DNA from 2 places in the Nocardia sp. NBC_00403 genome. Region 1 is predicted to be linked to the other one. Evidence: riboswitches for the same ligand, from Rfam matches in the RefSeq annotation. Region 1 holds a riboswitch; the other holds the start of a gene.
What was found. A riboswitch is a leader RNA that binds a small molecule or an ion and turns the genes downstream of it on or off. The one in region 1 is predicted to bind glycine.
Positions count from the first base shown of each region.

Region 2: it holds a riboswitch for glycine, as region 1 does, so the genes downstream of both, gcvP (aminomethyl-transferring glycine dehydrogenase) here and glyA (serine hydroxymethyltransferase) in region 1, are expected to answer to the same signal.

Region 1 is NZ_CP107939.1:8,545,750-8,551,701, forward strand. Features, by position in the region: gene OHQ90_RS38410 (PucR family transcriptional regulator) at 1-140, shown strand, start outside; gene OHQ90_RS38415 (L-serine ammonia-lyase) at 180-1,547, opposite strand; gene glyA (serine hydroxymethyltransferase) at 1,544-2,878, opposite strand; glycine riboswitch at 2,914-3,015, opposite strand; glycine riboswitch at 3,016-3,109, opposite strand; gene OHQ90_RS38425 (IclR family transcriptional regulator) at 3,303-4,088, opposite strand; gene OHQ90_RS38430 (putative nucleotidyltransferase substrate binding domain-containing protein) at 4,102-5,913, opposite strand.
Region 2 is NZ_CP107939.1:4,810,989-4,816,940, reverse strand. Features, by position in the region: gene OHQ90_RS21365 (VWA domain-containing protein) at 1-19, shown strand, start outside; gene gcvP (aminomethyl-transferring glycine dehydrogenase) at 251-3,058, opposite strand; glycine riboswitch at 3,218-3,318, opposite strand; partial or broken gene OHQ90_RS21355 (MerR family transcriptional regulator) at 3,448-3,999, opposite strand; gene OHQ90_RS21350 (bifunctional nuclease family protein) at 4,215-4,688, opposite strand; gene ftsR (transcriptional regulator FtsR) at 4,941-5,753, opposite strand; gene odhI (oxoglutarate dehydrogenase inhibitor Odhl) at 5,826-5,952, opposite strand, start outside.

The sequences.
Region 1 (5,952 bases):
CCAACACTTTCACCTACCGACTGCGACGCATCACCGAGCTCACCGGTCTGGATCCCACCGATCCGAACGACTCCCGCGTACTCGCGGCGGCCCAGACGATCCACCGTCTGTTCCCGGCAGCCGAAACCGGCAGCCACTGAGACGGCGACCTGCGCTCGGGCGAGGCATCGCCCGGCCGCTCAACAGTCGACGACCGCGACCGCGAGGCCGCCGAGCGAGGTCTCCTTGTATTTGTCCAGCATATCCGCGCCCGTCGCGCGCATCGTCTGGATGACCTTATCGAGTGACACATGGTGGACGCCGTCGCCGCGAATCGCCATGCGGGCCGCGGTGATCGCCTTGACCGCCGCGACACCGTTGCGTTCGATGCACGGAATCTGCACGAGTCCGCCGATCGGATCGCAGGTGAGACCGAGGTTGTGTTCGATGCCGATCTCGGCGGCATTCTCGATCTGTTCGGGTGTGCCGCCGAGTACGGCGGTGAGTCCGGCTGCCGCCATCGCGCAGGCCGAGCCGACCTCGCCCTGGCACCCGACCTCCGCGCCGGAGATCGAGGCGTTCTCCTTGATCAGCTGCCCGATCGCACCCGCGGTCAACAGGAAATCGATCACGCTGTCGTCATTCGGGCCGGTGACGAACTGCTGAACATAATGCAGCACAGCGGGAATGATGCCCGCGGCGCCGTTCGTCGGCGCGGTGACGACCCGACCGCCCGCGGCGTTCTCCTCGTTGACGGCCATGGCGTACAGCGTGACCCACTCCATCGCTCGTAGCGGGTCGGTGTCGTCGGCTTCGACGGTCAATCGTTCGTGCAGCGCTGCCGCACGCCGCCGAACGGCGAGTGCGCCCGGCAGCACACCCGCCGTCGACGTCCCCCGCTGGACGCAGTCCTGCATGACCTTCCAGATCTCGAGCAGGTCGGTCCGGATCCGATCCGGACTGCGCCAGGTCATTTCGTTGGCCAGCATCAGCTCACTGATGGACAGCCCGGTAGCGGCGGTGCGGGCAAGCAGCTCCGCGGCCGAGGCGAACGGGTGCCCGACCGTGGTCCTCGTCTCGGCAGGCCGGTCGATCTCGGTTTCGTCCAAAACGAATCCGCCGCCGACGGAATAGAAGCGACGCTCGACGAGCACCTGACCTTTGGCATCGACGGCGCGGAACATCATGCCGTTGCTGTGGAAGACCGGTCGGATTCGCCAGAGCAGTTCGATGTCCTCGTCGACGGCGAAGCCGATCGGATGCACCCCACCGAGCCGCAGCGTGCCGGTGTCACGCGCCTCGGACGTGGTGGCGGCCACCACCTCCGGATCGACGGTCTCCGGCCGTTCGCCGGACAACCCGGCGACAATCGCCTCGATGCTGCCGTGCCCGCGCCCGGTCGCGCCGAGCGATCCGTAGAGCTCAACCCGAACACCGGTCGTATTGTGCAGCTGCCCATCGGTTTTGAGCTGCTCGATGAACCGGGCGGCCGCGCGCATCGGCCCGACCGTGTGCGAGCTCGACGGCCCGATGCCGACCCGGAACAGGTCGAAAATGCTGACCGTCATGCCCGTTCACGCAGACCGGGATACAGCGGGAACCGATCGACCAGCGCACCGACCCGCTCGCCCAACTCCTCGACCGGCTGCGCCGCGCGCAGCGCCGCGGCAATGATGTCGGCGACCTCGGTGAATGCCGCGGTGTCGAAGCCACGTGCGGCCAGTGCCGGTGTGCCGATCCGCAGACCGGAGCTCACCATCGGCGGTCGCGGGTCGAACGGAACGGCGTTGCGGTTCACGGTGATTCCGATCTCGGCGAGCCGATCCTCTGCCTGCTGGCCGTCGAGCTCGGAGTCGCGTAGGTCTACGAGCACCAGGTGCACGTCGGTACCGCCGCTGACCACGCTGATCCCCGCCGCCCGGCAGTCCACGGCGAGCAGTCGCTCGGCGAGGATCCGCGCACCCGCGAGCGTGCGTTGCTGGCGATCACGGAACGCCGCTTCACCCGCCATCTTGAAGGCGACGGCCTTGGCCGCTATCACATGCTCCAGCGGCCCGCCCTGCTGTCCGGGGAAGACCGCCGAAGCCAGCTTCTTGCCCAATTCCTCGACGGCGAGGATGAATCCACCGCGTGGCCCGCCGAGGGTCTTGTGGGTGGTGGAGGTGACGATGTGCGCGTGCGGCACGGGCGAGGGATGCAGCCCCGCCGCGACCAGACCGGCGAAGTGCGCCATGTCCACCATCAGGTATGCGCCGACTTCGTCTGCGATGCGCCGGAATTCGGCGAAGTCGAGGTGCCGCGGATAGGCCGACCAGCCTGCCACGATCAGTTTCGGCCGATGCTCATGCGCGAGCCGTCGCACCTCGTCCATATCGACGAGATGGTCCTCGGCCCGAACATGATAGGCCGCAACGTCATAGAGCCGACCGGAGAAATTGATCTTCATGCCATGGGTGAGGTGTCCACCATGATCCAGCGCAAGCCCGAGGATGCCGTCTCCGGGTCGCAACACCGCATGCATCGCCGCGGCGTTGGCCTGAGCTCCCGAGTGCGGCTGGACGTTGACGTATTCCGCGCCGAACAAAGCGCGTAACCGGTCGATCGCGAGTGATTCGATCTCATCGACATGCTCGCACCCGCCGTAATAGCGGCGGCCGGGATAGCCCTCGGCGTATTTGTTGGTGAGCACCGAACCCTGCGCCTGCATCACTGCCAGCGGCGCGTGGTTTTCGGAGGCGATCATTTCCAGACCGCGTTGCTGCCTGTCGATTTCGCGGTCGATAAAATGTGCGACGAGCGGATCGAATTCGCGCAGCGACGCGTCGAGCTCGGTTCGGACGGCGGTGTTGCTGTTTCCAGCGACCTGCAAGCGGTCGCCAGCGGTGACAGGTTCGGCCATGAGGAGCCTTTCGTCGACGCATGCGCGTAGGTGGCTCCTCCCGCTCTGTCCAATGGCCTGAGAGTTTCACGCACTGTGTTGGGACACTGCGCGTTTGCCCCGTCGGCGAGTGCGTGCGCACTGCTTTCCAGAGTTGCCTGTGCGCAGCGGTACTGGGCCTGAGAGATTCCCGGGAGGATTTGCTCCTTCGGCTCCCCACGAAAACCCGTGGAGATCTCCCGCTACGCGTCGAACGGCGATTATTCGATTGCACATCGAGCAACTAGTTTCGTAATACGCAACTGGTGCTCCATACGCAACTAAGTATTGGGCCGCCCCCACCCCTTGTCAACAGGAGCACCGATACCGATCGCCCCTCCTCGCGATTCGCCCCGCGTACGACGACCGCAGCGGGCACAGATCGCGAGAGCGGGTACGGATGTGGTCAGCCGAGGTACCCCAGACGGCGGCCGATGTCCGCGGCACTCGCGATGGTCAGCTCGGCGGCGCGGGCGAAACGTTCCGGAGCAAGGCGGTAGGCGGGACCCGAAACACTCAGTGCCGCAACGATTGCACCGTTGCTGTCGTAAACGGGCGCGGCGACAGCGTTCAGCCCGATCTCCAGTTCCTCGCGCACGCTCGCCCAGCCATTGTTCCTGACCTCGACGAGCTCGGCGGCCAGGTCGGCGACCTTGGTGAGAGTGTTGTCGGTGAACGCCTCGAGCTTGGCGCCGACCCGCTTACGCATCTCGCTCGGCTCGAGACCCGCGAGCAGCACCTTGCCACTGGAGGTGGCGTGCGCCGGGCAGCTCTGCCCCACCCAGGACCGCAGCGCGATCGAGCCGGGTCCCATCGCCTCGACGATATTGATGATCCGATTGCCGTCCAGGACAGCGAGATTAGTCGTCTCACCCGAGGCGATCGCGAGCTCGTTGCACGCGCCCTGGCTCTGCCCGACGAGGTCGACCTGCGCACTGGTGGATCCGGCGAGCCGGACGATGGAGAAGCCGAGCCGATACTTGCCGCGCTCCGAGAGCTGTTCGACGTATCCGCGCGATTCCAGCACGGCGACAAGCCGCGAGACGGTAGATTTGTGCACGCCGAGTTCCGCGGCGATCTCCGTGACGCCGGCCTGCCCCAGCTTGGCGATAATCTCCATGACCAGCAGCGCTCGGTCGACGGACTGCACCGCAGCCGTCCGCCCGTTGTCATCGCCGTCTCGAGTTGCCATCTCGAACGCCATTCTAAGTGGTCGTCGCTCCCAAGCTGCCGACACGTCGCTGCACCACGGCGATCTCCCGCAATGCATCGTTGAGCAGACTGCGATTCAATGGCGAAAGTTCCGACATCGTGATGATGTCGCCGGGACTGTGCCCGGCGGAGAGCTGCTCGACCTGATGGACCATCCGCATGCGCTGCAGCATGACGAAAACCTCGGTGAGGATGGTGGCATCGCGCTCGCTCAGCGCCCCCGCGCTCGCGGCGGCCGCCAACCGCACCGGCGTCGACGCCGTGGTCACGCCCGCCACCAGACCGCCCCATCGGGCGAGGTTGACGATCGGAGCCAGCGCGTGGCTCTTCAAATCGAATGTCCCGCCGCGCCGGGACAGCACATCCCGCAGCGAGCGCGCCCGCACTCGTCCCGACAATGCGTCGAGCAGCTGCAATCGCAGGGCGTTCGGGTGTTCGGCGCGCATGCTCCGGAAGGCCGCGGGCACCGTGTGCAGCGCTTCCTCGCCCCATACGACGCGCCCGTCGATGAGCAGCGAGGACAGGATCAGGCCCCGGTCTTGCAACGGATCCTCGAGCCAGCCCGCGGCCGCCGATGCCCACTGCGAGCGGGAACGGGAAAACTTCGGCCTCGCGGCGATCGCGCCATTGCTGTCCGCAGGCAAGCCGCAGGCATCGAGGATGGCGTGCACTCGCGCGGCGACGGCGCGCAGTTCCACACTGGCCGAAGACAATTCGTCGGCCCACGACAGCGCGCTGTCGACATCCGACGACGGCATCGCCTCGCGGCGGGCGATACTGCCGAGGGTCAGCCAGGCGAATCCGCCGCCGGTGACTGATTGCAGGTCGCCGGAAAGGGTCGGCCCCGGCGCGTCGCCGATCTCGGCGAGTGCCAGCTCGAGCGCCTTGCGGACCACGGAGTCGATGACGACCGACAAGATGCCGCTGGTCGCCGATGCCTTGGTGCCATTGCGGAACAGGTCGACCACGGTGCCGGTGATCTCGCGGGCGGCGCGCTGCAACTGCGTCGCGTCCGCGGCCGCGGCGATCGAACGGCGCAGCACGAAACTCTGCCGGGCCGAGGCCGCGAGCAGGTCGGCGTCCTCGAGCACGCCGAGCACCGCACCGCGCCGCGACAGCACCGGCATATGCCGCAGACCGCATTCGAGCATCTCCATCAGCACGGTTTCGGCGGTCAGGTCGGCGGTCACCCGGCGGGCCGGAGCACTCATCACCCGGGAGATCGGCACCTCGACCGACAACCCGGCCGCGACCACCCTGGTTCGCAGATCGCGATCGGTGAAGATGCCGAATTCACCCTGCGGCAATCGGATCAGCACATAGGAGACACGCTGTTCGGTCATTCGCACGACGGCATCGCGCACACTGGTCTCCGGCGCGACGAAAACGGCCGCACCGGAGACGAGTTCGCCGACCGGTCGGCTGCCGAGCACCGGCGCCATCGGAGTTCGATCGCCGGACGCCGTCTTCCAGGCCGAGGAAGCGAGGAACGCCAAGCCGTCGGGTTGGGCGAACTGAGCCCGCACCAAGGCTCCGGGCAACCGAATCAGCAGGCTCGACTCGACCGCCCGCGCCACGAAGTCGGCGCTGCCGCCCGTCAGCAGCGGAACGTAGCCGAAGATGCCGCCGGGCTCGACGGCATCGATCGGTGCGCCGTCGCCGCTGCCCTGCAGGGTGACACGGCCGGTCCACAGCATCCAGATGTCGTCGGGCACCTGGGCCGAATAGTCCATGATCACCGCGCCCGCGGCGAACGCGTGCAGCGAAGAAGCCGCCGCGAGCTGGTCGAGCTCGGGCGGCGTCATCGATTGGAACGGCGCGTGATCGGCGAGAAATGCCGCTAG
Region 2 (5,952 bases), 3.7 Mb from region 1:
CGCGCTGACCACCCCCTGAATCCAGCTCGCCCCTCATCGCTGAGCGCCCAGACCGCCGACGATCGGTTCGGGCATCCGCGCGGCACGATCCGCGCCACAGCGCGCTCAGCTGCCGCAGTTGTCCTCGGAGCGAGGACGCTCGCCCGGTTCCCGGCAGCAGCCGAACCCGTTGCGGCACAACAAACGAACAGATGCTGACGCCATACCGGCCCGACCTCCGAGGAGAGGATGCGGGCCGGTATGGCGGTGGTCAGTCGGCGTACGCCTCCAGCGGCGGGCAGGAGCAGACCAGGTTGCGGTCGCCATAAGCACCGTCGATACGGCGAACCGACGGCCAGACCTTGCCACGGTCGGGGGTCAGACCGTGCGGGAACACCGCGACCTCCCGGCTGTAGGGGTGATCCCATTCGCCGACGAGGCACGCCGCAGTGTGCGGTGCGCCGCGCAATGGGTTGTCTTCCACCGGCCACACGCCGGCCGCTACCTTGTCGATCTCATCGCGGATCGAGGTCATCGCGAGGATGAACTCGTCGAGTTCGGCCAGGTTCTCGCTTTCGGTCGGTTCCACCATCAGGGTGCCTGCGACCGGGAAGCTCATGGTCGGGGCGTGGAAACCATAGTCCGCCAGACGCTTTGCGACATCATCGACGGTGACGCCGGTCTGCTTGGTGATCTCGCGCAGATCCAGGATGCACTCGTGGGCGACCATGCCGTGCTCGCCGGTGTAGAGCACCGGGAAGTGCTCGTCGAGGCGGCGGGCGATGTAGTTGGCCGAGGCGATCGCGGTCAGCGTGGCCTTGCGCAGACCGTCGGCGCCCATCATCCGAATGTAGGCCCAGGTAATCGGCAGGATCGAGGCCGAGCCGTACATGGCGGCCGACACCGCGTGCGAACCGGTTTCGAGCGGATCGCCGGGCAGGTACGGCGCCAGGTGCGAGCGCACCGCCACCGGGCCGACGCCTGGACCACCGCCGCCGTGCGGGATGCAGAAGGTCTTGTGCAGGTTCAGGTGGCTCACATCGCCGCCGAAGCGACCCGGACGGGCAAGTCCGACAAGCGCATTCAGGTTCGCGCCGTCGACATACACCTGACCGCCCGCATCGTGCACCAGCGCGCACAGCTCGGCGACCTCATGCTCGTACACGCCGTGCGTGGACGGGTAGGTGATCATGATGCAGGCCAGCCGGTCGGCGTGGTCGGCGATCTTGGCGCGCAGGTCATCCAGGTCGACATCACCGTTGTCACGACACTTCACCATCTCGACGCGCAGCCCGGCCATCGCCGCGGACGCCGCGTTGGTGCCGTGCGCGCTGGACGGGATCAGGCACGTATCCCGGTGCGTGTCACCACGATCGAGGTGGTAGCGCCGGATGGCGAGCAGCCCGGCGTATTCGCCCTGACTGCCCGCGTTCGGCTGCAGGCTCACCGAGTCGTACCCGGTGATCGCCGAGAGCCAGCTCTCCAGATCGTGGATCACCCGCAACAGCCCCGGCGCATCCTCCACCGGCGCGTACGGATGCACCCGCGCGAAGCCGGGCCAGGTAATGGCCTCCATCTCGGCGGTCGCGTTCAGCTTCATGGTGCAGGAACCGAGCGGAATCATGCTGCGGTCCAGAGCAATATCCTTGTCCGACAGCCGCCGCAGATATCGCAACATCGCGGTCTCGGTGTGGTAGTTGGTGAAGGCCGGGTGCGTGAGATATTCGGAGGCGCGGGTCTCGATCGATCCGCCCGCGGCCGGGGCCGACGCCTCGGAAGACAGTGCGGTACCGAAGGATTCGAGCACGGCGGCGACATGCGCCGCGGTGGTGGCTTCGTCGCAGGCGATGCCGATGTGATCGGCGTCCACCAGTCGCAGGTTGATGCCACGCGACTTCGCCTTCGCCACAACGGCTTCCGCGCCGCCGGGCACGTGCACCAGCACGGTGTCGAAGAAGTTGTCGTGCACGACAGCGCCGTCGAGTCCGGCGGCGATGGCCCGTGCATGGCCGTGCACCCGCCGCGCGATCTCCCGCAACCCGTCGGGACCGTGATAGCTGGCGTACATCGCGGCAAGGATGGCGAGCAGCACCTGGGCGGTACAGATGTTGGAGGTCGCCTTTTCACGGCGAATGTGCTGTTCACGGGTCTGCAGTGCGAGCCGGTAGGCGACCGAACCGTCCGCGTCGACGGAGACGCCGACCAGCCGGCCCGGCAACTGCCGCGCATGCTTGGAGTGCACCGACAGATATCCGGCGTGCGGTCCGCCGAAGCCCATCGGCACGCCGAACCGCTGTGTGGTGCCGAAGCAGGCGTCCGCGCCCTGCTCCCCCGGCGGCGTGATCAGCGTCAGCGCGAGCAGATCGGCACCGACGGCGACCAGCGCACCGCGCTCGTGCGCCGCCTCGATCAGCGGCGCCCAGTCCACCACCCGGCCCGACGCACCGGGAATCTGCACCAGCACACCGAAGAACTCGCCGTCGGGCAGACCGCAGGAGAGGTCGGCCTCGACAATCTCGATGCCGAGCGGCTCGGCCCTGGTGTACAGCACGGTCTTGGTCTGCGGGAAAAGGTCGGTGTCGATGAGCAGTCGCTCGGACTTCGACCGGCCCGCCCTGCGCAGCAGCGTCATCGCCTCGGCAGCCGCGGTGGCCTCGTCGAGCATGGAGGAGTTGGCGACCTCCATACCGGTCAGATCCGACACCATGGTCTGGAAGTTGAGCAGCGCTTCGAGACGGCCCTGGCTGATCTCGGGCTGGTAGGGGGTGTAGGCGGTGTACCAAGCCGGATTCTCCAGCAGGCTGCGCACCAGTACCGGCGGGGTCAACGTGTCGTAGTAGCCGAGGCCGATCATCGAGGTGGCGACGGTGTTCGAATGGGCGAGCTCGGCCAGCTCGGTGAGCACCTCGTGCTCGGTGGCCGCGGGCGGCAGCACATCGAGACCGGAGCCGTCGAGGATGCTCGCGGGCAAGGCGGCGGTGGCGAGCTCGTCGAGCGAACCGACGCCGACGAGGTCCAGGATCCGGGCGAGTTCGTCCCGGTCGGGTCCGATATGGCGGTCGGCGAATGATCGAGTCACGGCAGCAGCTCCCAAGGTCGGGCGGGTCGACCAACGCGGTCGACGGATACCAGCCCTCCCCCTCTGTCGTGGAGCCTGAGAGATTCGGGGTGCGACCCCTTTCCCCATGGGCGGGCGACCGTGCGCTGTCTGCAGCGGTCACCACTTTCCAGAGGCGTCGAAGCCCGTACGGTCCCTGTTGCCTGAGAGGTTGACGGGGAGGTGCTGCTCCTTCGGCGCCCGGACTCTTCTGAAGACCGGGACTCTCCCGCACGGCGGCGACGCACCGCTAGTTTATGCCGCGCGCACAACGAACCGCGCCACCGGACCCCGGATGGCGGTGTCGCCCTCGTCACTTTCCGCAGAAAGCAAAGTGCCCGCCGCAGGCGACGGGCACTCCCACAGAATCTCTAGCCGGTCTTCTGGTTCATCCGCGCCTTGCGCCGGAACGACAGTTCGTCCTCGGGGCGCTCGCTCGCGCTGCCGCTGACGGCCCGCTCGGCTGGGAAGTTGGCGATTGCGCCGGTCAACTCGCGCATTGCACCGCTCACCGCGATGCCGAAAACGCCCTGCCCACCCTGCAGTAAATCAACTACCTCCTCGGCCGAGGTGCATTCGTACACCGAGGTGCCGTCGGAGAACAGTGTGATGCCCGCCAAGTCCTGCACGCCGCGACTGCGTAAGTGATCGACCGCGATGCGGATGTTCTGCAGCGAGATCCCCGCGTCCAATAGTCGCTTCACGATCTTCAGGACCAGAATGTCCTTGAACGAGTACAGCCGCTGACTGCCCGAACCCGCGGCGCTCCGGATGGACGGCACGACCAGACCGGTGCGCGCCCAGTAATCGAGCTGCCGATAGGTGATCCCGGCTACCTGGCATGCGCTGGGAACGCGGTAGCCGACAAGATCGTCAGGTACCGAATCGTCCGGGAACAGGCCTGGCTGTACCACTCCCTGCGATTGCTCTGCCACTGACCACTCCCTTGCTTCGCCGATGCCTTGGCCTCATCAATGTCCCGGCTCCGTTGACCACATACACCCAGTCATAACGGACGTGGCCCAACTATCGAGGTTACTCCCTCTGATTGTCCCGGGAGCGGCATCGTCCGACCAAACGCGACGCGCGGTAAGAGTCTCGACCTGTAGTTGAGGTCTAGAAGAAAGTTCGAAATCCCTCAGCTGTCAGTGGCTTTGAAGTCATCGGGCGAAACCGACTCGAGGAACTCCTTGAACTTCTCGACCTCGTCCTCGCGCTCGTCCGGCATGACCAATCCGGCTTCCTCGAGGACCGGTTCCTCGGCATAGATCGGGCAACCGACCCGCAACGCGATCGCTACCGAATCCGACGGCCGCGCCGAAACCCGTAGATCGTTCTCGAAGACCAGATCCGCGTAGAAAGTGCCCTCTTGCAGATCCACGATCCGCACTTCCTTCAGGGTGTGCCCGAGGTCGGTGATCAGGATCTTGATCAGATCGTGGGTCAATGGACGAATCGGGGTCACCCCCTCCTGTTCGAGCACGATCGCAGTCGCCTCGGCCTGTCCGATCCAGATCGGTAGATACCGATCGCCGGACGCCTCACGGAGCAACAGCACGGGCTGGTTCTGTGGCTGCTCGACACGAATGCCGATCACGCGCATTTCACTCATGCCTGCGCCTCGCTAACGCTCAGCTCCGGCATGCGCGAAGCACCCTGTGACATGATTCGCTCGCTGCGCTCACTCATCGCACTGCCTCCCAATACCTCCGCCGGCCACCCGGCATGACTACCGCAGAGCTCGCCGTACCACCGAGTCTAAGCGAACGGGAAGGGGTCGAGCGATCCGTGTGCACAGCCGAAATCTCCGTGTTGTCGGAGTGGAACCCGCTACGGCCGTGACAAGCGACGACGCACCGAAGACTCAGCCGCCGAGCGAGTTCCGCACCGACGCTTTCACCAGGCAGGTGTGCAGGGTCAGCGACAGCGCGGCAAGCTCGCGCACGGTCTCCTCTGCGCGGGCGCGGGCGCCCGCGTCGCGACTCTTGGCGATCGGGGCGGCGATCTGGGCAACCAGCGCCGCTTCCCGGTCCGCGGCGAGCTTGAAGGCGCGCAAGTGCCGCGCCTCCAGACCGAATTCCGCCATCGCCTTGGCGGTCCGTGCGAGCGTCACCGCCTCGGCGTCGAAGAAGCCCGCGGCGCCGGGGGTGATCAGATTCGCCCGAATCAGGTCGTTCAAGAACTTCTCGTCGATGTTGGCCTGCGTCAGCAGATCGGCACGGGTGAGCCGGATTTCGTGATCGAATCGCAGCTCGTCCGGCGAGACCTCACCGGGCACGACACCCAGCCTGCGCGGCGCGCTGACAGTCGCGCCGCGCGCGGCCCGACCATTCTCGGACGGTGTGGCGAGCTCGTTGTCACGGACGGCGTGCGCCCGGGCGCGGGCTTCCCGCACACCGAGCGTCGCCGCACCGCTGTCGATCGCTTCGAGCTGCTCCTTGATCACCTTCAACGGCAGGTACTGGTCGCGTTGCGCGGTCAGTACGAACCTGAGCCGTTCACAGTCGGCAATCGAGAATCTGCGGTATCCAGACGGAGTGCGCTCCGGCCGGATCAGACCCTCGGCCTCGAGGAAACGGATCTTCGAGATGGTGATGTCCGGGAAGTCCGGCCGCAGCAGGTCCAGCACGGAGCCGATCGACATGCCTCCGCGCGCCCACTGCGCCGCGCCCGTCATAGCATCGAGTCTTTCATGAAGCCGCGTTCTTCCCTGCCAACACGGCCGTCACGAGGACCCGTGCCGTATGCGTCATAGACTGCCAGCACCCGCAGACGACTCGTTCACCTGGGCGCGCGGGCCGGTGAGGAAGACGAGACGGAACTTTCCGATCTGCACCTCGTCACCGTTCTGCAGCTCCGAGGAGTCCACCGGCTCC